Linked DNA regions of Tunicatimonas pelagia. The protein of the gene in region 1 interacts with the protein of each later gene in a pairwise test. Links are inferred from orthologs where the notes say so. Each region holds a gene or a part of one and is shown on either strand. Other genes may lie near its edges.

Region 1 (17,251 bases):
CAGGGGTATGGCCTGGAAATTGTCGATCATATTCCACTAAAGAGTTAGAAATACACTATTTCTGGTTCTTTACTGTTATGTACGTATAAAATTAATGTCGTATGAAGAAATTCTTTAACTTGGGTTATCTTCTGATTTTTGCGATAAGCACTACCTACGCCCAGCAGTATTTTCCATCAGAAGTATGGCACGAAGGATCAGTTACTACCGTAGACGGTGAAAGCAGTCGGGGAAAAATCAAGTACAATTTAGAGACTGACCTTATTCAGTTCAGCAGCAACAATACCATTAAAACCTATAGTGCCCGTAAGATCATTTTCTTTGAGATTTTTGACGCGGAATACGGTCGCTATCGCGAATTTTATGCATTGCCCTACCAAATGGAGGGTGATTATAAAGCTCCTCGCCTGTTTGAAGTACTCTACGAAAACACGCTAACTCTGCTTTGCCGGGAGGAAATTGTGCAGCAAACATCAGCCATCAATGATCCCTTTTTCTACGGAAACCAAATGTTTACCCGCTTCCGGCTGGAGTACGAATACTACTTTCTGGATCATGACGGAGAGATTCAGTACTACTCTCAAAAAAAAGATGACTTGTACAATATGTTTCCCAAAAACAAAGCCAAGGTAGAACAGTATATTAAAAAGAATAAGCTCAAGCCCAACCGTCAGCGCGATCTGGTACGGGTAACGGCTTATTATAACTCTTTACTCAATTCCTAAACAGTAATTAATGGGGAAACCACTCATTCTTGTCTCTAACGACGACGGAATTTCATCCCGAGGTATTCATTTTTTAATTGATATTATGAAAGAGCTGGGGGAAGTGGTTGTGGTGGCTCCGGATAGCCCTCAGTCGGGTATGGGGCACGCAATCACAATTGGTGAACCACTGCGCCTTACGGAGACTGATTTGTTTGACGGGGTTCGATCCTACAAATGCTCCGGCACTCCCGCCGACTGCGTAAAGCTGGGCAAACACTTTGTGCTTAAAGATCAACCACCGGATTTAGTGGTTAGCGGAGTCAACCACGGCAGCAATACTTCCATTAGTGTACTGTATTCCGGCACCATGTCGGCGGCAGTAGAAGCCGCTATTGAAGGATTTCCAGCTATTGGCTTTTCATTATGCGATTTTGATGCCGATGCTGATTTTTCTCATACGGCTGAATACATTCGACAAATTGCTCAATCGGCTCTGGAAAATAATTTCCCGAAGGGAATTGCCCTCAATGTTAATTTTCCTCATAAGCAAAGGGAGCCAATTCAGGGTGTACAAATTTGTCGGCAAGCCAATGCCAAGTGGCAGGAAGAGTTTGATCAGCGTCATGATCCCTACGGGCGGCGGTATTTTTGGATGGCCGGAAATTTTGTCAATTTTGATTCAGAAAAAGATAATGATGAATGGGCCATTGCTAATAACTACGTTTCGGTGGTGCCTTGCCAGTTTGACATGACGGCTCACCAAGCAATCTCTGCGATTAAGGAATGGCGACTGACCTAATCTTGCAGTGCTCGCTCAATGGCTGATACAAATGCAAGTTCATCCCAATAAATATTATCAGGTTTTCCATGCGGATAAAATGAGGTATTCTTCATCTTGTTTACAAGCTCGCTCATTGACCAACTTTCTTGCGAAAAATCAACAGGAATAGCACTCTGCCAAGGCTTGCAGTAGTCTACCCAAGGCGAATGATTTTGCAGAAAAAAAGGTAACTGATAGTGCATATATTCCCAAACCCGGGTGGGAAAGCAGTTTTCAATACTGGGTAATATCTGATGACTGATCATTCCGAAATGGGCTTCTTGCATGGCTGCCAATAATTGCTGATGCGGAATGGGTTGTAAACTAATAGTGGGAACAATCCAGGATTTGATTGCTAGTTGATTGATAAGCTGTTGGTACGTATCCACCTGAGTAACGTGTCCCATCAGTACGAATCTCAATTTACCTTTTAATGCCCGATACAATGACTCCGCAAAACGGATCGCATCCCAAATGCCGTAAAAAGTGCTGATCGTTCCGGTGTAGACCAGTGTAACTTGGTCGTCATTCGCTGGATACTTAGTGCGTGGTTTAGCCAGTACCTTATTCTCTAACAACAAATGAGAGTACTGCCGAAGCCAAGGCTTTTCCTGAAAGTACCCAGCTTCGGCTACCAATAATTGCTGAGAACGGGTAGCTAATTGTTTATCTAAATACTCAATGAAGTGAGCCAACCATTTTCTTAGTCTTTCTCTTTTTCCGTGGTGGTAGACAATATTACGGGTGTGATTCTCTCGTATGTCGTAAAATACTTTTGTTTGGGTAAATAGTAGCGCGTACAACAAAACTGCCGGAGCCAGCTCAGGGGTATTAACTATAATGAAGTTCGGCCTAGTCTGAAAAAGACAAAAAAACGCGCGAAAATTCGCCAATAATCGGGCAAAACTTCGCAGGTTAAACCGGAAGATTGGGTGAAATTTTATATCAGTAAACGAGGAATGTGTATTTGAGTAAAATCCTAGTATATTCACCGAAAATTTACCGGTACGAGCTAACGACTGCGCCATCTTATGGTACATTCGCGTATCATCTACCGGCTTTAGCACTGACACAATCGCCCCAACACTTTTTTTCACAATTTCTGCCCTTTAATTTTAAGCAAATCTGGTTTATGGAACTTCAGCAAATGATTGAGGCGGCCTGGGAAGACCGCTCGCTCTTACAAGATAAAGATGTAAAAATAGCGATAAAATCCACTATCGATGATTTGGATCGGGGCAAAAAGCGAGTAGCTGAGCCTCAGGGGGGCAAGTGGGTAGTTCATGATTGGATCAAGAAAGCGGTAATCCTATACTTTCCTCTTCAGAAAATGAAAACACTAGAGGTAGGCCCGTTTGAGTTTCACGATAAAATGAAACTCAAAACTGGGTACGAAAAACTCGGGGTGCGAGTAGTTCCTCACGCTATTGCCCGCTACGGTGCTCACTTGGCAAAGGGAGTGGTTATGATGCCTTCTTACGTCAATATCGGAGCTTACGTAGACTCAGGGACTATGGTAGACACTTGGGCTACGGTAGGGAGTTGTGCTCAGATCGGTAAAGATGTGCATTTGAGCGGTGGAGTAGGGGTGGGCGGAGTTCTCGAGCCGATACAAGCAGCCCCGGTAATTATTGAGGACCATGCATTTATCGGTTCTCGCTGTATTGTGGTAGAGGGAGTTCGTATTGGAAAAGAAGCGGTGCTAGGAGCCAATGTCACGCTAACGGCCAGTTCAAAAATTATTGATGTCACCCAAGATGCAGCTGTAACTTACCAAGGCGAAGTGCCACCGCGCTCGGTAGTCATCCCTGGCTCGTACACCAAAGAGTTTGCCGCCGGGCAATATCAGGTACCTTGTGCGTTAATTATCGGACAACGTAAAGAAAGTACTGACCGAAAAACTTCGTTAAATCAAGCATTACGCGATCACCAAGTAGCAGTGTAGTGCTTGTTCAGGCTATTTTCAACTCTCAGAATAAAATCAAAATATTAAGCTAGTATCCAACATGAAATTATTTTTTTATTTCGTTTTGTGCATTTCTCTTCTCACTGCTTGTGGTGATAGTCAATCTCAAGAAGGCGATAAATTATTTAATCAGGGAAAATACGAAGCAGCTATTCAGCAGTACGAGGCGTATCTAGAATATAACCCAGAAGACTTAACTTCAGTGTACAATCAAGGTAGAGCGTACGAGGAGTTGGGGCAAACTGACCAAGCACTAGAGAATTACGAAAGAGCTTTGAAGATTGATCCTAACCATGCTAATTCTATGATGAGTATTGGTAAGTATCACTTCCGCAAGAAAAATTACGCAGATGCTTCTTTCTACTTCTCCAAAGCTTCAGAAATTATGCAAAGTAACCCTCAGGTATTCTTCCTGAAGGGGCGCACGCACCACAAACTAGGCGAAACAGATGAAGCTATGGAAGCCTACGATTTGGCAATTAGTAAAGACCGCGACTACGGCGAAGCTTACCTTTACCGAGGCGCACTAAAAGTATACCAAGGTAAAAAAGGGGCTGGGTGCAGTGACATTCGATCGGCTCAATCGCTCAAGGTACCCGAAGCTGAAACAGCCCTTGCTGAATACTGTAATTAGGAGATAAAAATTCTAAACTGAGATTCGCAAATTTCAAATTGGAAACTTGTGAATCTGCTACTCATTCAAATTGGCGAGATACTTTTTGAGACTTCGGGCCTTCCTGATAATCGTAAAACCCTTCACCCGATTTTATACCCAATTTCTGCGCGGCTACCATATTTACTAGCAATGGACAAGGTGCGTATTTTGGATTACCAAAACCTTGGTGAAGCACTCCCATGATCGATAAACAAACATCTAAGCCAATAAAATCTGCTAAGCGAAGCGGACCCATTGGATGGGCCATTCCCAGTTGCATGATTTGATCGATTTCATTTACTCCCGCTACTCCCTCGTAGAGCGTGTAGATGGCTTCGTTAATCATGGGCATCAGAATACGGTTGGAGACAAAGCCCGGATAATCATTCACTACCAACGGAATTTTCTGCAATTGTTCTGCCGTCTGCTGAATTATGGATGTGACCTCGGCATCGGTAGCGTAGCCATTGATAATTTCTACTAACTTCATCACGGGTACCGGATTCATAAAATGCATCCCAATTACCTGAGCAGACCGTTTGGTTTCGGCGGCCAAGGCAGTAATTGAAATAGATGAAGTGTTCGTCGCTAAAATAGCCTCGGGTTTGCTAGCCTGATCCAGCGTTTGGAAAATTTCTTGCTTGACGTGCATATTTTCAGTAGCTGCTTCGATAATCAAATCAGCCGAAGCGATCCCTTCCGATAGCGATGAAGTGGTAGAGAGATGATTCAGTGCTGCCGACTTTTCTTCTTCCGTAATCAGTTCTTTCGCTAGTTGCCGATCTAAATTCTTAGTAATGGTTTGCATAGCTCGGTCGAGCTGATCCTGATGGATATCGACCAATACAGTGGTAAATTTGTGGAGAGCAAACACATGAGCAATTCCGCTGCCCATAGCTCCGGCACCTACCACGGCTACGGTATTTATTTCATTTTTCATATTTATCTGTTTGAATTACAGCAACTTATACTATGTAGTTTAAAGTAAAATTTTCAGAGTAATCTTACGAAAAAAAGTACTTGACATATGCAAATACCAGTATTTTCGTTACAATTTGGAAAAGAAATTGTAATTAGCCAGAATAACAACACTTTTGGCAAATTAGCTCAGTATGATACTCAGGTGTGTTATCAGTCTATTATTTTTTTGCGTGTCCTCGCTAGCCCTGGCTCAGCCCGGATTCGAGCCGATGGGTCAAGATGACCAGTCTAGCTATCCGCTACGAGCATTTCTCAATAAATTTTCGGTCAATCTGAGCTCCGGTTACGGACGCACATTCTATCGGCATACACTCACAAATAATAATTATGTTCGCACCTCTGCGGGGTCATTCATATACCCTAACGGTGAGAGCGGAACTAACCCTGCCTACGCCAACTGGTTTAACGGAGTAAGTCCGGCTAACTTAACCCTCCCTACCAATCCGGATAGTCTGACGCTGGTGACTAGTGATTCTTCTTCCATCAACATGCAAGGGGGCGGATACAATATTCCTATCAATCTACTGATATATTTTAATTTGTACCGATTTCGGATTGGAGGAGGAATTTCAGCCGATTTTCATCGGGTAAATCCCCCGCAGCCAGAAGATTTTCGCTCTTTTTTTCCTGCTCCGCCTTCGTTTCGAACTACCCAGCTTCGGTACTTCGGTATGCTAGGCTACAGCGTTTACGAGTACTATGATTATGCGTTTGGGGTAGACCTTCGGGCGGGGGTCATAAGAATGGGCCGTGGATTTGATCGAGGTCTTGTGGAAGCTAGCCCCTTCTTTAATGCCGGGGTCACCATTGAAAAAGTCTTTTCTGAATACTTTCGAGTATATCTACGGCCGGCATATGAGTTTAAAAGCTACAATTTACAGTTACCCGATGGCCCTACCACGGCGATGAGCCACCGCAACTCCGCTGTCTTTCTCACGCTGGGGGTAAGTATTAACTACCCCGATATGCCCCGTTCGCCCATTAAAGCCGATAAAACGCAGATGAAGCATTACGTAACCGATCCTAAAACCGGAGTACGGCGCGAGGTGCGTGGGCAACCGTTTTGGCGTAAGCAAGACCCTAAGATTGGTGAGCTTTACCCCGAATTAATCAAAACCAAGCGAAAACGGCAGGCAAGACGAAAACAATTTTTCCGAAAAAAGAAAAAATAGCCTATTTCTCGTGGGTTCGTGTACCTTTTTAGGAGGCATTCACTTAATTTTTGTAAATTGCCCGCTAGTTTAAACGTCCATACCTACACCTTTAACAACACATGGCCGAAAGTGATAAGGAGAATATTATTCCCATAAATATTGAAGATGAGATGCGAGGGGCGTACATCGATTACTCGATGTCGGTCATTATTTCCCGGGCGTTGCCTGACGTACGCGATGGTTTAAAACCCGTCCACCGCCGAGTGCTGTACGGCATGTTAGACTTGGGTCTTACGCATACAAAGTCTCACAAAAAATCAGCCCGTATTGTGGGAGAAGTACTTGGTAAGTACCATCCTCACGGAGATACCTCAGTATACGATACCATGGTACGAATGGCGCAGCACTGGTCGATGCGCTACATGCTAGTAGACGGTCAGGGTAACTTTGGCTCTATCGACGGCGATTCACCCGCCGCCATGCGCTACACCGAAGCTCGCTTGCAGCATATTGCAGAAGAGATGCTAGGCGATATCAATAAAGATACTATTGACTTTCAGCCTAACTTCGATGACTCGCTGAAGGAACCCGTTTGTTTGCCGAGTAAACTACCCAATATTTTGGTAAACGGCACTTCCGGTATTGCAGTAGGCATGGCGACCAATATGCCTCCGCATAATTTATCCGAAGTTATTGAGGGAATTAAACAATACGTTGATAACGAAGATATTACCATATCGGAGTTAATGCAGTACGTGAAGGCTCCTGATTTTCCCACCGGAGCGATTATTTATGGTTACCAAGGAGTAAAGTCAGCGTTTGAAACTGGACGAGGACGCGTGGTAATGCGAGCCAGGGCTGAAATTACGGAAAGTAAAACGGGTAAGCCTCAGATTGTGGTTTCGGAAATTCCCTACCAGGTGAATAAAGCCTCCATGATTGAGAAAACGGCAGCAATGGTGAACGATAAGCGGATTGACGGAATTTCCGATATTCGCGATGAATCTGACCGTAAGGGGTTACGCATTGTTTACGATCTGAAGAGAGATGCTGTTCCGAACGTTGTTCTTAACAACCTGTTTAAGTATACTCAACTACAGTCTTCTTTTGGGGTAAACAACGTTGCGCTGGTAAAAGGCCGACCGTACACCCTCAACCTAAAGCAGATTATTGGTTACTACGTAGAGCATCGTCACGATGTAGTAGTACGGCGAACCCAGTTTGAGTTACAGGAAGCCGAGCGTCGGGCTCATTTGTTACAAGGTTATCTTATTGCCCTGGATAATATTGATCGAGTCATCGAGATTATTCGGGGTTCTCGCGACCCGGAAACGGCTCGCAATAGCTTAATCAAAGAATTTGAGCTAACCGAAATTCAGGCTCGCGCCATTCTCGATATGCGGTTGCAGCGCTTGACTGGGCTAGAGCGGGAGAAAATTGAAAGTGAATACGATGAAGTGCTGAAGCAGGTAGCCTACTACAACGAAGTGCTGGGAAACCGTGATCTCCGGATGGGAATTATCAAGGATGAGCTGGATGAACTAAATCAGCGGTTTGGTGATGAGCGTCGCACCCAGATTGTGCATAGCGCGGAAGATATTGGCATTGAGGATATTATTCCCAATGAACCGATGGTTATTACCATTTCGCATAAGGGTTACATTAAACGGAACCACATTGATGAATACCGTTCGCAAGCCCGGGGTGGAGTAGGTTCGCGGGGGGCTTCAGCCAAAGATGGCGATTTTACCGAACACTTGTTTATTGCCAACACCCATAACTACTTGCTTATCTTTACCGAAATGGGTCGCGTGTACTGGTTGAAGGTTTTTGAAATTCCCGAAGCCGGTAAAGCAGCTAAGGGACGAGCTATTCAAAACCTAATTAATATTCCGGCAACCGACGGGGTAAGGGCGGTCATTAATGTGAAAAACCTGGATGATCCGGATTATATCAACAACTCACACATTGTAATGTGTACGGTCAACGGAACCATTAAGAAGACTGTGCTAGAAGCATTCTCTCGTCCGCGGGTTAATGGAATTAATGCAATCACGATTAATGATAATGACCGCTTGCTTGATGTAAATATGACCGATGGAAAGTCGGAGATTGTTCTGGCGGTGCAGTCGGGGCGAGCTATTCGTTTTCCGGAAGATGAAGTACGGCCGATGGGGCGTAACGCCGCTGGAGTTCGGGGTATTAGCCTGGATAGTGGCGAAGATCGGGTGGTTGGTATGGTCTGCCTGGATGATGCCGATGAAAAAACGCTCTTGGTTGTTTCTGAAAATGGTTATGGAAAGCGGTCAGATATTGATGAATACCGTATTACCCGTCGGGGTGGTAAGGGGGTGAAAACTCTGAATGTCACTTCTAAAACCGGGAAGCTGGTTAGCATAAAGAAAGTAGCCGATCAGGACGACCTAATGATCATTAACAAATCAGGCATTATGATCCGTACTCCGGTATCTAATTTGCGAGTGATGGGTCGGGCTACACAGGGGGTGCGGCTTATTCGCTTAAATAATGACGACTCCATTGCCTCGGTTACCAAAGTGGAAATTGAAGATAGCATTAAGAGCAGCCAAGAAGAAATTAACCCGGCTTCAACCGATACACCAGCGTCTGAGGAAGAAACTACTTAAATAGCTAAACTTTTTCTTATTTTAATTTTACTACATATCATGAAACAATTGCAATTACTACTTGTAGCATTAATTGCTTTGCCTATACTTACTTTCGGGCAAGCGAAGAATGTTCGTAAAGCTCAATCATCCCTTGAAAGAGGCGAACTAGCCGAAGCCAAACAATTTATTGATCCGGCCATTAACGACGAAAAAACCAAAGAAGATGGCAAAACCTGGTATACCTACGGCGATATTTACCTAGCTATTGCCACTGACTCTACCAAGTCTGTACAAGCTGAAAAACCTTACGAAAAAGCCTTAATGGCATACCGTAAAGTGAAAGAACTGGAAAAGGAAAATTCTCTCTATGCAGTACAGGCTGAGCAACAGGTTCAGCAAGTATGGGGTAACGCTGTTAACAACGGTGCCAGTCTTTACTCTGCTCAAAACTACGATGAGGCAATTAAGCTATTTGATGTAGCAAAAATGGCCATGCCCGATGATACTACGGCGTATATTTACGGTGGAATTTCAGCTCAGCAAGCGGGTAACATGGCAGTTGCTGCCGAGAATTATGCTCATCTGGTTGACTCTCTGGATTATAAAAGTAAAGATTTCTATAACAGCCTGATCTACATTTACCTAGTAGAGAACAAAGACGAAGCCAAGGCTCTAGATTATTTACGGAAAGCACAGGATGTATTTCCTGATGATCCAGAATTTCTGAAGCGGGAAATCACTATGCTAATCAATAATGAAAAGTACGACGAAGCCAAGCAAAAGCTTTCTAAAGCAATTGATGCCGAACCCGACAACGCAATGTTATACTACAACCAAGGCTATCTGTACGAACAAATGGATGACAGTGAGCAAGCTATTGCCAGCTACGAGAAAGCTATTGAAAAAGACCCACAGTACTTTGATGCCAACTTTAACTTAGCAGCGTTTTACTATAACGAGGCAGCTGACATTTTAGCCGAAGCTAACGATATGGATCTAAAGGAATACCAGGAAAAAGGTGAAGCTATTGAGGCACAAGCTAAAAGCTTCTTCGAGAAGGCTTTACCGTACTTAGAAACGTCTCAATCACTAGAACCCGATAATCAGAAAGTACTAGAAACGCTAGCTACTGTTTATCAGCGATTAGAAATGAGTGATAAGGCTGAAGAGATTAATAGTAAGCTGGAAAGTATGTAATTTCTTGAAATCACGCTAAAACCTTTCATTATTAGAGGGATAGGACTGGATGTTCTATCCCTTTTTTAATAGGTATACGCCTTACACCAAAGTGAAAAGAACAGTAGAATCTTACCTATACTCTATAGCTTCTTTAGCAAAGGTTTTGTAGAAATAGTTGGTTGATAAAGGAAATAGCCCACAGGTTTGCTGATCCTACGTATTTATTGGTTATAAATCCTCTCAAAAAGCACACAGTTTGTATTACTCTTTACGAAAAAAAGTTCAACGAATAAAAAAAAATGTGGTAAATATGGGCACAGTGTAAATCTTTTTATAAGATAACGTATTTCATGGCTACTAAAAGCTCCGCACGTCCCTCACAGGCTGAATTAGAGCAAGCTATCGCTGGTTGTGCTAGCGAACCTATACATATTCCGGGTTATATTCAACCCCACGGTTACCTTATTGAGTACGACCGGAAGGAAGAGACTATTCGGGCAGTCAGCGAGAACATAGAAGAGTTTTTAGGAATAGCGACTAAAGAGTTGTTAAGCAAAAACTTATCTCTACTATTTGAAGAGATAAATATCGCCCTAATCCTCAAGAAGATTGAGCAGGTAGAAAGGCAAGATCACCCATCTTATTTTTTATTTCATCGTCCGCTTAACATAGCCTTTCGACAAATGCCTGAAATCGAGTTCGAAGTGAGTGTCCATACTTTGCCCGATACTGCTCTTTTGGAGTTAGTACCCCGAACCAAGCAAAGTGAGCTGGATTTCTTCGAGTTTAACGAACTTACCCAAGATACTCTCTACTGGCTCAACAAAATCGGAACTACTCCCGATGAAAATATCTTCGGAATATGCGCTAGGGAAATTAAAAAGATTACTGGCTTCGGACGGGTAATGATCTATCGGTTTGATAGTGATTACAACGGTCAGGTTATTGCTGAAGACTGCGGGGCTATGGACAGTTTTTTGGGGTTACATTTCCCGAGTACCGACATCCCACCGCAGGCTCGCGAGCTTTACTTAAAGAATTGGTTCCGAATTATTTCAGATATTGACTATCAACCAGTGGCTATCGCTCAGAAGAAGGTTGAGGCCAATCCGATAGACTTGTCCTATTCTTTACTGCGCAGTGTTTCTCCGGTGCATGTTCAGTATCTGAAGAATATGGGCGTGCAAGCTTCAATGTCTATTTCTATTATCGTAAATCAGAAATTATGGGGCTTAATTGCTTGTCATCATCATGTACCTTGCTACGTTTCTTCGGCTCGGCGTACGGCTGCTATATACTTAGGACAGTATCTCTCGCTCCACATCAGTCGGCAAGAGAAGGGGCTAATTAAGGAACGAAAATTTGAGGCAAAGTCATTTCAAAACCTGCTCTTGACTAACGTAACCAGTGACCTGAGTACATTCTATCGGGTGGTGGAAGAGCATGAAAATAGAATCCTCAAATTGGTTGAGGCCGATGGCATGATGCTCATCTTACAAGACAAAGTTACTGTTTCTAATGGGCTGGTTGTTGATGCCGTTCATATTAGCGATTTTGTAGAGTGGCTAAACGGTGCTACCAAGAACACACTTTATTACGCTACTGACCAGTTGCAAAATGAGTATGGTAAAGCTGAACGGTTTCAGAATAGCATTTACGGAGTGCTGGCTATACCACTATTGGGCTACCAAAACTCTTATGTCATTTGGTTTAAAAAAGAGTTACTGGCTTTGGTTCACTGGGGTGGTTCTAAAGAGAAGGCAATAGGCGTAAACAAGCAAGGGCAATTAACACTGACCCCCCGTACGTCTTTTGCTACCTTTCAGGAAACAGTACAGGGAATATCTTCGCCTTGGGAAGAAATTGATATAGAGATAGCTCTTGAGTTCGCCCAGTCTTTAGCCTTGCTACAAATTAAGTATTTACAAGAAGTTAGAGAAGATCGCGATCAGCTTAGGGCACTCAATGTTCAACGGGCGTTTCACTTGAAAGAGTCGCTTATACAGGAACAATTGGTAACTCAGCGACTACACGCCGTGCTAGAAAGCTCCTCTGACGCTATTGTTGCCTTAGACAGTGATTTATCTATTATTGTACTGAACAACAACTATCAGAAACTATTTCAGAATAGGTATGGCAAAGTGCCCCAAATCGGAGATAGTCTACTTTCCTCTAGCAAGGAAGCTAAAGAAAAGAAACGATTACTTAATATCTGTAAGCTCGCCTTTAAAAGCGAAAAGCGACAGGAGTTTTTTGATGATTATCATGATCTTACCGGAAATCTGGTTTACACTCAGACCACAGTAGATATGCTTTACGACCACCAGGAAGAAGCTATTGGTACCCTGGTGAATATTCGGGATATTACTAAAATGAAGACCGCCGAGCTTGAAATAAAACAATTATTTGCTAAGTATCGTCTGGTTGTTAAATCTGTTTCTTCCCTGGTTTGGACTACCAATCCCCAGGGTGAGTTTGATACCATTCAGAAGGGCTGGTGTGAGTACACTGGGCAAGAGCTTGAGCAGTATTCGGGACTAGGATGGCTTAACGCTATTCATGTGGAAGATCGCAGTGAATTGAATACTTTGTGGAAAGAGGGCGTAGATCAGCAGGAAGAATGTGAGTTTGAGGCGCGTATTTGGAACCAGGCAACCAAAGAGCACCACTTTGCCAAAGTATTTGCTATTCCCATTCGAAACCGTACCAATGCTATTGATGAGTGGTTTTGCTGCTGCTTAGATATGCAAGCGACCAAGGAGCGGGAGATGAGCTTAGAGAAGGCATTAATCGAGCTAGAAGCTTCTAATCTGGAGTTAGAGCGGTTTGCCTACGTAGCTTCTCACGATTTGCAGGAACCGCTGCGGATGATTAGTAGCTACCTAGAACTTATTGAGCGGCGCTATCGAAATATACTCGATATCAAAGGAATTTCCTTTATGAACTACGCGATCGATGGGGCGAACCGTATGAAACGGCTCATTCAAGATATTCTAGCCTACTCGCGCCTAAGCAAGTATGAAGATATTACTGAGGTTGATATCACCTCTATAATCCATCAGGTTTGTGAACAACAGATGATGCGTATTGAAGAAAAAAATGCTGTTATACAAACTGCTAACTTGCCTGTAGTTAGGGGGGTATCTTTTCAGATAATTCAGCTCTTCTCTAACCTAATTAGCAATGCCCTAAAATTCAGCGTAGCTGATCGCCAACCAATCATTAGTATTAAAGCGGTTGAGCAAGAATCCCATTGGAAGTTCTCGGTGGAAGATAATGGGGTGGGTATTCCCAAAAAACATCAAGAGAAAATTTTTGAGTTGTTTTTTCGGGCACACGCTGATCCCAAGTATCAGGGCACAGGCATTGGCCTGCCCATTTGTAAACGAGTGGTGGTTAACCACGGTGGTACTATTACTATTCAATCTAAAGTCAATACTGGAACTACCCTCATTTTTACGCTTTTAAAAACTCCTACACTATGATGATTAGAAAAGTTAGAATTCTATTAATTGAAGACAACCCAGGCGATGTTCAATTAACTCGGGAAGCCCTGAATGAAAAGTATGCTAATGAGGTAATACTAGAAACAGTAGGCGATGGGGAAACGGCTATCAATTATTTATTTCGTCGTCCACCTTTTCAAGACGCCTATCCACCTGATCTTATTCTGCTAGATATTAACTTACCTGGCATTAACGGTATTCAGGTACTAGAGCAACTAAAGAATGCTTCTGCTTTACGAAAAATACCCGTAGTTATATTAACCACCTCGCAATCCGATCGGGATGTGTCTTCAGCTTACGGCCAGTACGCTAACTCATATTTGATTAAGCCTTCAAGTTTTATAGAGTTTGTTGAAACTATTCAGCAACTAAAGAAATACTGGTTTAATCTAGTCAGGCTACCAACTGATTATAAAGCAGCCTCCTAAATTATCCGAGTTTTAGAATTATAAATGCTTTATGATTTCATCTGAGAATGAACTAAGTAATATAGACTCAAGCAATACAATTGCAAAAACAAAACTCAAACTACTACTGATTGAGGATAACGCTTTGGATGAAGAGCTATTTCGCGAAGCATTATCGGAGACTGCCTACGCATTTTCAGAGATAGTTACAGTTAGTACGCTAGAATATATTACCGAAGAATTGCGCAGCGAGCCGTTTGATTTAGTATTGTCTGATCTAAACTTACAACAAGATACTTATTCAGCGACACTAGATCAATTAAGAGAATTCTTCAGATACTGCCCGGTGGTACTATTAACCGGGCTTAATAATCTAGATGTTGCCCGACAGGCTCTTAACGCTGGGATCGCTGGTTTTATTACTAAAGAATTACTTCGGCCTGGTCTGCTTGAATACACTATTTTGCAGTCATTAGAATACTTTAAAAAGTTGCGCTTGCACAATAGTGCTTTACGCTCATCCCTTCAAGGTATTACCAGTCAGATAAGGCAGGCTCAAGCGGATACTCAGCATACTGATACATATTTACAGAAAGCTTTAATAATGGCTGAGAGGTTAGCGACTAGTTTTGACTGATCATATTTATGATGCATTGTACTTAATTGAATTCTTCTTTATTTAACATAATATAAATTATTTAACTTTTTCCAGCGACTCAATATTCTACCTTAATGCATTTAAAAGCTGCTTACTATTCAAATATTCAAAATACCTTGCTGTTACATTGAAGTCTTCGTCTAAAATCACCAAAGTTGGAGGAGCAAATTGCCCTTTCTTTAACGCTAATAGTTGGGCAATTTGATGGATTGGAGTTCTGAACTTACCTATCTGATCGTTGATAAATATCTGTCCTCCGAAGGCAATCTCTGCCTTGGTCTCCGCGTCGAAGCGTACAGCATAGTAGTATTCATTCAAGACGTTAATTACCTCAGGTTTTGTGAATACCACCTTATCCATTTTGCGGCAGTAGGTACACCAGTCGGTGTAGAAATCAATGAATACTTTTTTGGGTTGGTCGTTGCCACAGTTGGTGGCCAAAGAATCTTCTAGTTGTTCAAAAGTTAACCAGCGCACCGATTCCGCTTCCTGTGCACTTGAGTAAGCGCACAGGAAAAGCGAAACGGCTATAAAGCAGCCTACAATTTTACATGGCTTTTGAATCAATGTAGATTACCTATTTTTACTGAAATGAAAACGGAACGCGGAGCCATTGGCCCATAGATAAAGTCAGAATCACGCTCAGGTCCGGAGTCAAATTCAGGCTGATAACTGTTGAAAATATTTTTAACCCCACCGCTCAATTCTAAGTGGAAATCTTCGGCCACATCAAAATGGTAGCTAGCTTTTATATTTACATCCAAAAACGATTCAGAATCGATCAAATCCAGGAAGCCAGTCTCGCTTACAACGCGCGGTACGATCATAGAGCCAGTATAAGTACCCGTTAAATCTACTGTAAATGCATCGGTAACGTTGTAAAAGGTGGTGAAATAGCCATACAGGTTCGGAGTTCTCACAAATTCATCTACAGTTACCGTATTCACAGCGACAACATTTTCCGCATCTGATGCTCCTTCTTCTGGCTCAAAAAGAATTTGTGACTCATTATAACTGGTCTGCTGGGCAGTACCTCCAAGCTGAAAAGTAAACTTACTGGAAGGCGAATACCCCCCTTCAAAGTTAATACCTGATACAATAGCTCCTTCACCATTTCTCACTTCTTCTACAATAGAACCGTTGGGTAGAACAGAACCAGCACTTACCTGGGTGAATGGATTTTGTAACTGAGTGTAGAAACCTTCCAACAAGAAATTGACCTGTGTCAACCCTACACTTTTGGTGTAATTCAGTGATCCGGTAAATGCATCGGAAGTTTCTTTATCCAGACCTTCAGACAAAATTACAAAAAGGGGTTCTCCTCCCACTGAGGAAATGTGCAGATCTTCATTGAACGCCTGTGGTGCTCGGAAGCCCCGAGCATACCCACCTCTGAACCGTAGGTTCTCATTTATTTTATAAAGTAAAGTAGCCCGTGGGCTAAGCACCCCGATATTTATGTCCGCAGTGTTATTAATATCACCAATTTGATAATTTCCATTTACATCTGAAACATCGTATCTCGCGCCCAGTAATGCAGTAAACCGTTGGGTTGGCTTCCATTCGTATTGTGCGAAAAGCCCAGTTGTATTCACTTGCTGATCAATTAAGCGATTATAACCCTGAATTTCATCTTTGGTATCATACGTCTGATTTTCAACTCCTACTGTAACCACATCATCATTAGTGAAGTAGTGGTTGTATTGAACACCCGCAACCACTGCCAGGTCTTCGGTAAGCCCATAGGCATTGATGGCTAACAGGCTATCTTCGGCGGTTCTACCTCCGCCTAAGCCTCCGTAGTAACTTCCTCGTTCGGTGCCTTGGGCAGAAACATAGATCGAAACCTTATTTTGGCCTCCCCTACTCCACCGTTCATAATTGAGACCACCAAAAAAAGTGTTGTGATCGAGCTCTTCCGTAATATCGGTAAAATGGGGAGCCAAATCTAGGCGATCACCCCCTCGCCGGTATTCCTCAAGTGCGCTAAAGTCAACGGAGATTTTGCTACGTTCTCCCGGTTTGAAGAAAGCTCTTGCCCCCAATACTGTGTTTTCTAACTGCACCAGTTCGGTAAACCCATCTCCATTGGCATCGTAACTGTCCCGATGGCGGTTCATTCCGTAAAAAGTGACTCCACTGGTCAGGTCCTCGTTGACAATTGATCCATTAAAGTTAAAAGTCTGATCGACCGCGCCGCCATCAATCAAAGCCGTATTTGAGCGGATTTCCCAAGTGTTTTCTACAGGTTCTCGGGTGATAATATTAATCGTACCGCCAATAGCATTAGAACCGTAGAGAGCCGATCCTCCACTCCGAACCACCTCTACCCGCTCCACAATGTTAGTAGGAATTTGATCCAGTCCGTATACGCTATTTAAGGCACTAAAAATGGGGCGACTGTTAATGAGAATCTGGGAATAAGCTCCTTCCAGACCATTGAGACGAACCTGTGTGAAACCGCAATTCTGGCAGTTAGTTTCTACCCGCACTCCCGGTTGGAAGTTCAAGCCCTCAGAAATAGCAATGGATTGGGTAGCATTAAGTAGTTTTTTGCCTACCACGTTCACCACTACTGGCGATTCTTTTCT
Region 2 (12,787 bases), 5.1 Mb from region 1 along the record:
CTTACTTCGGACGCTTCAACTACAGCTTGCTCAACAAATACTTAGTGACTTTCACCGGGCGGGTAGACGGCTCATCTAAGTTTGGGGAAAATAATAAGTTCGCCTTCTTTCCCTCGGCCGCAGTAGCTTGGCGGGTTTCTGAAGAAGGTTTTCTGAGCAACAGTAATCTCATTTCTAACTTAAAGCTACGCGCTAGTCACGGTCTGACGGGTAACTCCGAAATTCCCCCTTACTCATCGTTGGCTTTGCTGGGCTCCGACTACGCTGCCATCTGGAACGAATCCCGCTTCGGGGGAACCGGTATTAACCGCTTAGCCAATCCAGATTTACGCTGGGAACGAACCGCCCAAAGTGACATTGGCGTTGAAATTGGCTTATTCCGAGGACGGGTTTCGTTGGAAGCGGACGTTTACTACCGCAAAACGACTGATATGTTGCTCGATGCTCCGGTACCGCAAACCAGCGGTTACGAAACTATCCGTCGGAATATTGGGTCTATGGAAAACCGGGGGCTGGAGTTGATGTTAAATACCATCAACATTGAAACCGAGAAGTTCACTTGGTCGACCAACTTTAATATCTCGATGAACCGGAACGAGGTGTTGTCACTGGCTACTCCGGCAGACATATTCGGAGTGGGAGGGCCTAACTTTACCAATCCTACCAACATCATTCGGGTAGGTGAGCCCGTCGGTTCTTTCTGGGGCTTAAATCGCCTAGGCGTTTGGGGTACCGATGAAGCAGCCGAAGCGGCGGAGTTTGTTAGCTACCGTAACGGCCTGACCATCTTGCCCGGTGATATTAAATACGAGGATGTGAACGGCGACCGGGCCATCACTGATGCTGACCGTATGATTATCGGTAATGGTTACCCGATAGCCTGGGGGGCTTTGTTCAACACTGTGCGCTACGGCAACTGGGATTTAACCTTAGACATTCAGTATTCCTACGGTAACGATGTGATGGATATGAACCTACACCCTAGTGAAGACCGACAGGCGTTAGCAAATAGTTACACGACGGTGCTGGATGCCTGGACTCCCGAAAACCAAGATAGTCCGATTGCCCAAATCCGGGATACCCGAGCGGGTTACGTGACCAATGTGGATACCCGCTGGATTGTAGACGCTTCCTTCATCCGGGGACGAAACGTAGTGCTAGGCTATACACTACCGACCAGCTTGGTAGAGCGAATTCGCCTGGATCGAGTACGTATCTATAGTTCCGTTCAGAACTTCTTCCTCGTGGTAGATGATCAATTGATCGGTGACCCGGAAGTCACTCCTATCCGGGGTGGCGATAACAACAATGCCTTCTCCCAAGGCATGAAGTGGCACGATTATCCGAAGCCTACCACTTATTTACTAGGTGTTCAGATCGGTCTATAATTCCTTGAAATCATTAAAGCTATAAGTATGAAATCGTATATAAATAATTTTGGTACTAAACTGCTCCTTCCGCTCTTCTTACTGGCTGGGGCAGCTTGTTCAGATTTTCTGGAAGAGGAAGATCCCTCTAACCTAACCCCCGAAAGTTTCTTCACCATTCCGGATCACGCCGAGGCTTCAGTAGCTGCGGTTTATGATGCCGCTCGCTTTTACGGCGATGGGGCGGGTATTTTCTCGTCCAACTGGCAATTGCTCGAAGCACCCACCGGAACGTCTACCACCGAAACAGCGCAAAATTCGGATTTAAATAACTTGTACTCACTGACATGGGATGGTAATACTATTCACATTCGTAACTGGTGGCGAGGACTGTACGAGGTAATTGCTAACGCTAATTTGACAATTGATCGCGTACCTGCTATCTCACCGATGGAGGAAGACCAGAAATCCAGAATATTGGGAGAAGCCCGGTTTTGGCGAGCTTGGGCATACTTTTACGCAGTGCGACTCTGGGGTGATGTGCCGTTGGTGCTCATGCCTCAATCTACCTCTTCCGAAGACTTTTCTCCATCCCGTACTCCCCAGCGGGAGGTGTACGACCAGATTGTGGAAGACTTACAGGTAGCCGAAAGTGCCGGACTGCCTTGGACGGATCCCAGTGGGCGGATTTCTACTTCAGCGGCCAAATCTTTACTGGCCAAAGTTTATTTGACGATGGCAGGTTTTCCGCTGAATTTAGGTCAAGAGTATTACCAGTTAGCAGCAGATAAGTCAAAAGAAGTGATTGATAATGCTGGGCCGATTGAACTGTTTGATGAATACGGAGACCTGCACGATGAGAGTTTAGGGAATACCAAGGAGCATATTTTTAGCTTGCAGTACAACAATGTGGTTGCGGGTAATCCGATGGGCAATATGTTCCCGAACTTTAAGCCGGTGACATACCGAGGGCCGTCGGGTACCGGAAGCACGGTGCCTACACTTTCGTTCTATAATTCTTACGAAGAAGGCGACCGCCGAACGGTTAACCAAGAAGGCTTTTTCTATAACACCTACTTTGCCAACGGTAGTGGTGAACCCTTCGACTTGGGGGCACCTTATATTTTCAAGCACTTTAATGTGACAGCTAACGGCACGCAAGGTATGCCCGGCACGGCGCAGGATAATCTGAACGTACCCATGATTCGTTATGCCGAAGTGCTACTAATTTATGCCGAGGCGCAGAACGAAATAAGTGGCCCCACCCAGGAAACCATAGATGCCTTAACGCAAATTCGCGACCGGGCTGGTTTGGAAACCCCTTCGGTGGGTGGGTTTGATCAGAATAGCTTCCGCGAGGCGGTATGGCAGGAGCGCTGGCACGAACTGGCCTACGAGGGTAAAACCTGGCTCGATATGATTCGCCTACGGCAAGTCTTTAACGAGCAAACCGGAGAATTTGATGATTTTGTCGGGCACGTCAACCTGAGCTCTAATGAAGCCTTACAAGAGCGACACCTACTGTTTCCATTACCAGTACAGGAAATGCTGAACAACCCCAACCTAGAAGTCCAAAACCCCGGCTATGAATAACTTTTTTCAATTAACAATGAGCAATTAACAATTAGTAATGATCGCTATTTTTATTTGTTCATTGCACACCGCTCATTGTTAATTGATTAGAGTGTATAACAAAAAGGGTGTAACTCAGGCAGCTTTTTGGTAAAGAGCTTGTTGTTCGTGTTTGACTACTGTTTGTAGGTAGTTGTCCCAATCGCCGTTCTTTCTGACGGCTCGTAGGTTGAGCATATTCTGCGCACCTTGTTTTCCCCAATGCATGCCGTTTCTCTCCATACGGCTCTTTACAAAATGTCCACAGGCACTTTCCACCGCTCCGGTGGTGATAGGAAATCCTAGCTGTAGATAGGTTTTGTAATCTACCATATGCTGATGGTTGGTCAGGTAGGTGATGGCTCGTTGGACAGTGTCACGCTTGTATTGAGACAAGGTAGCCTGTTGCAAGATAACTTGCCATTGCTGTCGTACCTCATCATGCTGGCTGTCTAGTAACAAGGCGGCTTGGCTTCTCACCCAAGCAAAACGATTGGGATGCTTCTCCCCCCAATGAGCGTTAGCCACCTTCCAAACGTACTCTAGCAAGTGAATAAAATCCAGTACGTAGGCCTCTACCCGATGGGTAACTTTCTTTTCTTCTACCACTTGCCGAACTGCTTTTTCTAAGGCTCGGTCACCGTCTATCAAAACGATGATCGGCTTTTTTGCACTAGCATCGCGCCGAAGTAGGTTTTCCACCCCGTAGCGGATGGCCCCTACCTTGTCTGAGAGAAAGGCTCGTAGATGCTTGTGCTCGTGCCAGGTATGCCCTCCATCGGGCTTCTGCGGCTCATGGGTAGGGCAAAACAAGCTCTCTAAGAGTTCTTGAGCCTGCCGGGGCCGCGGGGTAAACGAACTGCTCAGGCTTACTGTGGCTTCTTTTTTGACCCCCTTCTTCTGTCCTTTGCTCAGACGAACCGCCGTACTTTCCTCAGCTCGCTGAGTTTCGCTGCGACGAATGGGCACCCCCTTACCGTCAAAGCCTACGCTCAAATGAGTACCATCTTCTATGTTTTCCCAGGCTTGTTGCTCATAAAAGTCTTTTACTTGCTCGCAAAGCCTGTAACTACACCGTTGGCTTTGCATACCCCTTAGGGGATGACCTAAGATGCGCTCCAACTGCTCAGCACTTTGGGCAAAGTCCATCTCGGTGGCCCCATACCCTAACCAATCATCCAATACGTAAGAATAGTTGCTCTTGGGTAAGCCCAACGCTTCGTCCAGCCGGTAATAGCTCTTACCAGTGGTTGAGTAATACTTGGGGCGGGCAATGGATAACGGGCCAAAAATGCTTCGGTAAGGCCGACTACGCAGCCCGGTGTTCTTCATCTTTTCCCCTGCACGATCAACGGGAACCCCCTGAACAGCGACTACCTGTTGTATACTCAAAATGTAGTATTCTAACAGTTGAAAACCTAACTGCAATAAACTGGTAAACAAAGACCGCTCTACCTGATGAATTCTCATTCCTTCTTTACTTCGGGCATCCATTTGGGCTATTATCTGATCTAAGTGTTGTCTTATCTGGTTGATTTTTGCTTCCTTTACTTCCATAGCGAGTTTTTTTGATGGTGGTTGAAGACCTCAAAATTAAGGGAATCTCTGCATTCCCACTCGCTTTTCCTCTGCACCCAATTCGTTATACACTCAATTGATTAAGGTTGCTTGTCCCAGAATTTCTCTCAGGGTGCTAATCGGAATGTCTTTACGGGGATTGACGGTTAGCACCTTGATTCGTTTTCGTCCGCCGCTCTCTAGTGCCGGATGATCCAGGTAGCGTCCTTCTACCATACCTACGTAGGGCTGTCGGCTCCGGCGGTCAACTGAAAGGTAGCACAGCATCTTACCACTAAGGAAGAAAAAAGGCGTCTGATACTTCCAAACTTCGCTAATCTGTGAATCATAATTTAGAATTATTTCTCGCAGAGTGAGTAGGCAGCTTCGGTTGGGCTCCAACTGGTTTTCGTAGTATTCGTCTAGCATTTTCATTTGGCCCAAAATAAAGGAAAACTTCAGTAATCGCGCATTCTGCGGATTAGTCAAAAGTGAGAAGAGAGAAAAATATTATTAAAATAGTTATATGAAACTTGTAAAATCAGTCTAAAATATATTACTTTGTAATTCAAAGTACTTTTAGTATGCAAGAAACTGATTATTTGCAAGATATTAGCGAGATCCGCTCCATGATGGAGCGTTCTTCCCGCTTCATCTCCCTAAGCGGACTTTCCGGAGTGATGGCGGGGATATACGCTTTGGTAGGAGCTGGCTTGGCGCACTGGTGCATTTCGCTGTACCGGGCCGGCGAGATAGATTCGTACCGAACAGTGGTTGGTTATCTCTTTCTGATTGCCGGAGTAGTATTGCTGTTAGCAATTGGAACAGGTATTTGGCTCACCACGCGACGGGCTCGAGAGCAGGGACAAAAAATCTGGGATGCTACAGCTCGCCGATTGGTTATTCATCTGATAATTCCACTAGCGGTAGGTGGTATCTTTGCCCTAATTCTCGTAGGTCAAGGTTACACGGGTATTGTTGCACCTAGTATGCTCATCTTTTACGGCCTGGCTCTGATTAACGCCAGTAAATATACTCTTACTGATATTATGTATCTGGGATTGGCCGAAGTAGCCCTAGGTTTACTCGCTACCATTGTGATTGGCTACGGTTTATTATTTTGGGCAATAGGATTTGGCGGATTGCACATAGTATACGGAGCATCTATGTATTATAAATACGAGCGGTGAAGCATCTTTTACACCAGTTTGATAAAGCGTTTGAAAATAAAGTACGATTGGGCATCATGTCAGCCTTAGTGGTAAACGATTCGCTGGACTTTAGTGCCCTGAAAGAACTACTGGGAGTAACCGACGGAAACCTAGCTAGCCATCTGAAAGCCTTGGAAAAAGTAGAATATATTGACGTGCAGAAACAATTCGTCGGTCGGAAACCTAATACGCAATACGCGGCTACAAAAACTGGTAAGAAAGCCTTCAGTGCCCATCTGGACGCGCTGGAAGCGTTACTAAAAGCCCAAAAACAAACTCAGTAAAAAATTTTACTTATTAACTTTGAAATACAAAGTACTTTCAAATATGAAAAATCAAACACTTAAAACTTATCTCTGGATTGGTACCTCGCTGCTAAGTAGTTTTCTATTCTACGGGCAAGGCGCTGGACTGAATTTCCTTTTATACAGTCTTGTGTTCGTAGCAATCAGCTTCGTATTGTACCCTGAATTACGACAGTCTGCATCGGGTTGGTTTATTACGGCAGGTTACTTGTTAACTGCGGTAGGAGTGGTGTGGCACCATAGCTGGCTGGCCATACTGCTGTACCTATTTTCGTTCATCGCTTTAGCTGGATTTTGTGCGTACCCTCGTACTTCTTTAGGCATTGCCCTACCGAATGGTTTTTATGCTGCCGGACTAAGTTTCTGGCGTAGAGAGTGGTTAAATAGAAAAGCGAAACAGCAGGGTAGTTTAACTCCTGCTCGGGTTATGTCTTGGCTCGTTCCCGTATTTATCACCACGTTATTTCTGATGCTCTACATCGGAGGCAGTCCGGCTTTTGCCGCTTTGTTCACCCAAACTGAGATTGAAGTTATCTCTTTCGGCCGTATCGTTTTCACCTTGGTTAGTGCCTACCTGCTACTGGGTATTTTCTATCCAACGGGTATCCAATCGCTAATCCAGCTCGACCAGCGCATTCCTAACCTACTGTTGCGCCATCGGCAAGCACAGAAGCAACGAGCTTTCAATACGATTGGATTGAAATACGAGTACCGCAGTGGCTGGTTGCTGTTTATCTTGCTGAATGGCTTACTGCTTTTATTCAATGGGGTAGACACTTACCATCTGTGGACGGGGAAACTACCTCAAGGCGTAACCTACTCCGAATACGTGCATCAGGGGGTAAACGCCCTGATTATTTCTATTATACTAGCCATCAGCATTGTAATGTATTTCTTCCGGGGAAATCTGAACTTCTACCATCGTAGCCGACGACTGAAGCTAGTCGCTTACGCCTGGGTTGCTCAGAATGTGTTTTTGGTTCTAGCCACTGCCTACAAAAATAGTCTGTACATCGATGCTTACGGGTTAACTCAAAAACGCATAGGCGTATACGTGTATCTACTAATGACGCTGGTAGGATTATTCTTCACCTATGTAAAGGTGCGGGAAATAAGGACGAACGCCTTTTTGCTACGATACACCAGTTGGGCGTTCTACGCTATTTTGGCGGGGCTGACGCTATTCAACTGGCCCCGCTTTATCACGAAATACAACTTGACGAATCTGCCCGCTGAGCAAATTGATTTTCAGTATTTGAGCTATATATCGGATCATAATCTGGATCTATTACAAGATGCGCTGGTAAATCCTAACTATCACATAGCGGCGAGTACCCGAGAAAATATCATGAATGAGATCAGCCACTTTCGCTACACTGAATCTTGGCAAGACTGGCGGTCGTGGAACTACGCTGACGAGCAGGTGATGATTAATTTAGATTACCAGTAGGGATGTTATTAATGATGTCCCTACTTAAAAAGAAAGAAGAATGAAACGAAGAATAGGAATTGCCACATACGCAGCCATATCACTAATATTTGTGTTGCCTCCGCAGAGTTATCTGCACGATATATTGCACTCGTTTGCCGTACAGGCTATCATTGGCTACGGATTATTAGGTTTACTCGCTAGCTTTTTCCGAAGAATGCTCATGACCGCCGCTTCCTTGGGGGCCGCTCTGCTAATTGCCGGAAGTCTTTACCTGATGCAAGGGGAATCGGTAAATGTTACGATGGCTAACTCCTACGCAGAAGATACGCTAGTTCGGGTGGCTCACTTTAATGTGCTCTGTAGTAACCAACGGTTTCAAGAGACGGCCGATTCGGCGCGGGCCACCCAAGCTGATTTACTGTCGTTTCAAGAGGTAAGTGAGGATTGGGGGAAGCAACTGAAGCAACTGTTATCCGATGAGTATCCCTACTTTCATATAGTGACGGATGCGGAAAATGCCAGTCGCGGACTCGCGGTATTTTCTAAGCATCCGGTAGAAGATGTACAAACTATTTACTGGGACGATATGCCGAATATTACCGGGAATGTACTACTTCAGGGAGAAGCTATTCATTTTATTGCATCTCATACGTTATCGCCCCGAAATCGCGGACGCTACCAGCAGCGGAACCGGCACATCCGCCGTATTGCCCGCTACATCAAAACCATTGATCGTCCCGTACTAGCCATTGGCGATTATAACGTTGTCCCTTGGAACCCCGTCATTCGGGAACTCACGCAGGCTACTGATCTGCAACATAGCCATACTGGTTGGCAACCTACGTTCCCCGCTCGTTTCCAGGGAATGGGAGTACCCATTGACTATATTTTTCATTCCCCGGAATTTCACTGCCGTAAGTTTAAAGCGCTACCCGCTGCCGGTTCCGATCATCGGGGTATTGTAGGGGAGTATTTGTTAAATACTGAGGGATAATTCAGCAAGCTGTATACCGACTTAGCTTTCGGCAAGCTGACGGTTGGCTAAAATAATCATATCCTTGGGGGCGATGATCGTTTTTTCGTAGCCACCTACCGTAGCCTGAATCATAGCTAGGCCAATTTGGGTAGTACTTACTACGTAATTGGGGACTAAGGCTCTAATGGCTTTCACTAGCCACATAAAATAGTCGTACAGAAATTGGTAGCTTTTGGTACGGGACTTTATCCCCCGAAGGGGCATAAGAACCCCCGGACGAAACATGAATGCTTGCTTAAAGCCCATTTCAAGTAAGTCGTTTTCCGCCTGTCCTTTCACTCGTGCCCACATTAAACTACTCGTTCCTGAAGAGTCAGTGCCCTGCCCGGAAACAAAAATGAAGGTCATTTCCGGATTCTTCTTGTGGAGTACTTCGGCCAACGCTATTGTATACTCGTAGGTAATTGTGCGGTACTGTTCTTCGCTTAGTCCGGCAGCACTAATACCCAGACTGTAGTAGCAGGCATCGTAGCCAATCAGGCTTGTTGCCAGCGGGGTAAAATCAGAAAAATCCTGGTGAAGAATTTCGTTGAGCTTAGGGTGAGTCATCCCTACTGAGTTCCGACCAATTACCAACACTTTGCTAATGGCTTCATGATCTAAGCACTCCAGTAAAACTCCTTTGCCAATCATGCCTGTAGCTCCCGTAATAATGACTTTCATAGCAATGTAGTAATTGGATTGAAGATATTCATCACAGGTACTTACGGATGATGAGAACGTAAAGATGCTATCATCTTATTTTAGAGATTCTAATTCAGCTTCCAGATTGGCTCTGGCTGGCTGCTCATAATCTTCATAAAAAATATCCGTTTTGAAAATTCTTTCTATGGCTAGGAAGTGCTGAAGTACTTTCCTGCGCCCTCTTTTGTAAAGAAAGTCAGGGTAGATTGCATATTCCTTTCTAATCTTATTTGTGTATTCCTGATAGATACTCGGGCTTTCACCCAATATCGCTAGGTCAAAGTCTAGTAGGTAGTTGGTATCAGAATCGCTGTTGAACGAGTGGCTTTGGGTAGCTATTATCTGGGCGTGGCATTTGGTGATTTTATCAGTGGGTACTCCCAACTTAGATAATCGCTTACGAGCCATATCAGCACTTTTGTGCTCATTATCTTGGCGCGTCGCATCGTACACAATGTCGTGGTAGAAAACACTAAATAAAATTGTATCTGGATCAGATAGATTGTCGTGATATCTTGTAGCGTGGTCTACCATATATTTCAGATGAGTTAAGTTATGGTAGTTTCGCTTTTTGGTAGTATGGCTTTTTTCGATTTCATCCCATAGCCTATCCACCAACTGACGGTCGTTGCTATATTTTGCGGTGAGTTCCTGCCAGACGATTGATAGGTTCTTCATGTTCTCTTAAGAATTATCGTCAGCGATTACTCCACCAAAACTGTATTATTTTTGAGGAAAACACTAGCGTAATACAGATCTAAGGCGCACTCTGTTCTCCGGTAAAGCCCTTTTATTCGCGCCATACCATGTACCAAAGCCGTTTGTTTCGCCCAAGACCTGCATTTCCAGATATTTAAGAAACTGGTTTAAAACAGCTTCTTAAATATCCAAGTTAGCGTACTTGGCATTTTTCTCGATAAACTCCCGGCGGGGAGCTACCTCATCGCCCATGAGCATGGAGAACAGGTGATCGGCTTCGGCAGCAGATTCGATGGTTACCAGCTTCAGGCTGCGGGTTTCGGGGTTCATGGTGGTTTCCCACAGTTGCTCGGGATTCATTTCACCTAGCCCTTTGTAGCGTTGCACTGATACAGATTCTATCTTTCCGTCGCCTGCTAATTCTTTTACCGCAGTTTCCCGCTCTTCTTCCGTCCAGATGTAACGCTCTTCCTTTCCTTTCTTTACTAGGTAGAGTGGGGGAAGGGCAATGTACAAATAGCCACTTTCAATCAGGGCACGCATGTAGCGGAAGAAGAAGGTGAGAATCAGCGTACGAATGTGGCTTCCGTCTACGTCGGCATCCGTCATAATGATAATCTTGTGGTAACGAAGCTTTTCCATGTTTAATGCCTTGTCGTCGTCTTCGGTGCCGAAGGAAACGCCCATGGCGGTAATCATGTTTTTGATCTCTTCGTTATCGTAGATTTTGTGCTCCTGCGCCTTTTCCACATTCAATATTTTTCCGCGCAATGGCAGAATTGCTTGAAAGGTTCTTTCTCTTCCCTGTTTGGCACTTCCCCCGGCACTGTCCCCTTCCACTAAGTACAACTCGCAGTTTTCGGGGTCGCTGTCTGAGCAATCGGCTAGTTTGCCAGGTAGGCCGGTGCCAGTAAGCACATTTTTGCGCTGCACCATCTCCCGGGCTTTGCGAGCGGCGTGGCGGGCCTGAGCTGCCAGTACTACTTTATTAATAATTACTTTAGACTCCTTTGGGTGTTCTTCTAGGAATGTAGCCAGTGCATCACCCACACAAGATTCTACTGCGCCCATCACATCAGAGTTGCCTAGCTTGGTCTTGGTTTGCCCTTCAAATTGGGGTTCAGCCACCTTCACCGAAATTACGGCAGTAAGACCTTCCCGAAAGTCATCGCCACTGATATCTACTTTCACTTTATCTAATAATCCCGACTTGTCGGCGTAGCTTTTCAGCGTGCGGGTTAATGCCCGGCGGAAGCCAGAAACGTGGGTGCCGCCTTCAATAGTATTGATGTTATTGACGTAGGAAACTACATTTTCGGTGAAAGAAGTATTATAGGTGAGGGCTACCTGTACGGGTACTCCGTTGCGCTCACTATCCAGATAAATGGGTTCCGGAATAAGGTTATCGCGGTTGTTATCTAGGTAAGCGACAAACTCTAACAGCCCCCCTTCGTAGTAAAAATTTTCTTTTTCCGGTTCACCGTCCTCATCTTTATCCCGCAAATCGGTTAAGCTGATGCGAATGCCGGCGTTCAGGAAGGCTAGCTCGCGTAGGCGGGAGGCAATGGTTTCGTACTTATACTCGTGAACATTGAAAATTTCGCTGTCGGGCACAAAGTGAACGGTAGTTCCGGTGCGGTCAGTTTCACCAATAACTTTCACGTCAAAAAGAGGTACACCTCGGGAGTACTTTTGCTCATGAATTTTTCCTTCTCGGTGTACGGTAGCTGTCAACTCTTCGGAAAGTGCATTTACGCAGGAAACCCCTACTCCGTGTAGTCCACCCGATACTTTGTAGGTATTTTTATCGAACTTTCCCCCGGCGTGCAGTACGGTCATTACCACTTCCAGAGCAGATCGCTTTTCTTTGGTATGAATCCCAGTAGGAATCCCTCGGCCATCATCAGTTACGGTAATAGAATTATCGGGGTGAATAACAACGTCAATATTGTTGCAGTAGCCAGCCAGTGCCTCGTCAATGGAGTTATCCACCACCTCGTACACCATGTGATGCAACCCTTTAGTATTTACGTCGCCAATGTACATGGCCGGACGCTTGCGTACTGCTTCCAGCCCCTCTAAAACCTGAATATTATTGGCTGAATAATCGCCGGGTTTGACATTTGCCAAAGAATTAGTATCTGTAGTTTCGCTCATAAAATGAATGGTTGTAAACAGTCAAAATTACGATAATTTTATGGTTTTTCTATTGACTGTATTTCCTTAAAATTCATAATGCCCAGCTAAGGGGGTGAATTTTACATAAAGGGTTGATTATCAGTATAAAAACGAATTGAGGTAGCTAGTAAGTTCCAGCGCGTAGCATCACTAGGGTACAAGCATTAATGGGCTCAATATTATGGTTTTGGCACAATTGGTACAACTCGGGATTTTCGGTGCCCGGGTTGAAAATTATTCGTTGAGGCTGTAAGCTTAGCAGGTAGTCGTACCACTCCGGTTGATGGGCGGGGCCAAGGTATAGAGTTACGGTGTCTATACTTTTTAGCGAAGGTTTCGTTCGTAAGTCAATAAATTCTACATCAGCTACAGAGCCCTGCTTAATACTAAGTGGAACAATAGGATGTCCGTATTCGGTGAGCATATGGGCGGCTAAGTAAGCGTAGCGCGCTGGGTTGGGGCTGGCACCTATAATAGCTGTTTTCTTTTTTTCAGACATGGATAGTTTAATTGTACGATTGCTTATTGTTTTTTTAGTCTACCGACGATAGTCCACAGTGGTCATTGGTTAATAGTCAACAGTCCATCGTCGATAGTCCACGGACACTGAGTTACAGGCGGCCGTCGTGCGAATTAGAAAGTTGAAGTGTTCAGGTGTTAAAGTGTTAGCGTAGTTTGATGTACGAGGTTTAGCTTTGCTCATTGTC

What was found.
Region 2: the proteins of gyrA (region 1) and gyrB interact in binary tests that used the Escherichia coli proteins (3 or more experiments, as listed by UniProt). The link is inferred for Tunicatimonas pelagia from one-to-one orthologs.

The regions. Positions count from the first base shown.
Region 1 is NZ_CP120683.1:6,830,668-6,847,918, forward strand. Bases 6,045-9,165 are described here. They hold gyrA (DNA gyrase subunit A), read left to right. Parts: upstream 6,045-6,402; coding sequence 6,403-8,928; downstream 8,929-9,165. Other genes in these bases: P0M28_RS29100 (hypothetical protein), read left to right, coding at 6,045-6,301; P0M28_RS29110 (tetratricopeptide repeat protein), read left to right, coding at 8,968-9,165. Outside these bases: ribB (3,4-dihydroxy-2-butanone-4-phosphate synthase), read left to right, coding at 1-48; P0M28_RS29070 (hypothetical protein), read left to right, coding at 102-725; 5'/3'-nucleotidase SurE, read left to right, coding at 736-1,506; P0M28_RS29080 (glycosyltransferase family protein), read right to left, coding at 1,503-2,624; P0M28_RS29085 (2,3,4,5-tetrahydropyridine-2,6-dicarboxylate N-succinyltransferase), read left to right, coding at 2,660-3,472; P0M28_RS29090 (tetratricopeptide repeat protein), read left to right, coding at 3,534-4,127; P0M28_RS29095 (3-hydroxyacyl-CoA dehydrogenase family protein), read right to left, coding at 4,189-5,076; more of P0M28_RS29100, read left to right, coding at 5,300-6,044; more of P0M28_RS29110, read left to right, coding at 9,166-10,107; P0M28_RS29115 (ATP-binding protein), read left to right, coding at 10,440-13,574; P0M28_RS29120 (response regulator), read left to right, coding at 13,571-14,023; P0M28_RS29125 (response regulator), read left to right, coding at 14,055-14,639; P0M28_RS29130 (thioredoxin family protein), read right to left, coding at 14,727-15,227; P0M28_RS29135 (TonB-dependent receptor), read right to left, coding at 15,224-17,251. UniProt on the Escherichia coli protein: A type II topoisomerase that negatively supercoils closed circular double-stranded (ds) DNA in an ATP-dependent manner to maintain chromosomes in an underwound state.
Region 2 is NZ_CP120683.1:1,727,201-1,739,987, reverse strand. The notes cover bases 9,572-12,554. They hold gyrB (DNA topoisomerase (ATP-hydrolyzing) subunit B), read right to left. Parts: upstream 12,060-12,554; coding sequence 10,083-12,059; downstream 9,572-10,082. Other genes in these bases: P0M28_RS07285 (CoA-binding protein), read right to left, coding at 12,205-12,554; P0M28_RS07295 (HD domain-containing protein), read right to left, coding at 9,572-9,881. In the rest of the region: P0M28_RS07340 (SusC/RagA family TonB-linked outer membrane protein), read left to right, coding at 1-1,388; P0M28_RS07335 (RagB/SusD family nutrient uptake outer membrane protein), read left to right, coding at 1,416-2,960; P0M28_RS07330 (ISKra4 family transposase), read right to left, coding at 3,075-4,535; P0M28_RS07325 (DUF1801 domain-containing protein), read right to left, coding at 4,629-4,970; P0M28_RS07320 (hypothetical protein), read left to right, coding at 5,120-5,725; P0M28_RS07315 (winged helix-turn-helix domain-containing protein), read left to right, coding at 5,722-6,030; P0M28_RS07310 (DUF4153 domain-containing protein), read left to right, coding at 6,074-7,501; P0M28_RS07305 (endonuclease/exonuclease/phosphatase family protein), read left to right, coding at 7,542-8,477; P0M28_RS07300 (NAD-dependent epimerase/dehydratase family protein), read right to left, coding at 8,499-9,182; more of P0M28_RS07295, read right to left, coding at 9,258-9,571; more of P0M28_RS07285, read right to left, coding at 12,555-12,579. UniProt on the Escherichia coli protein: DNA gyrase negatively supercoils closed circular double-stranded DNA in an ATP-dependent manner to maintain chromosomes in an underwound state.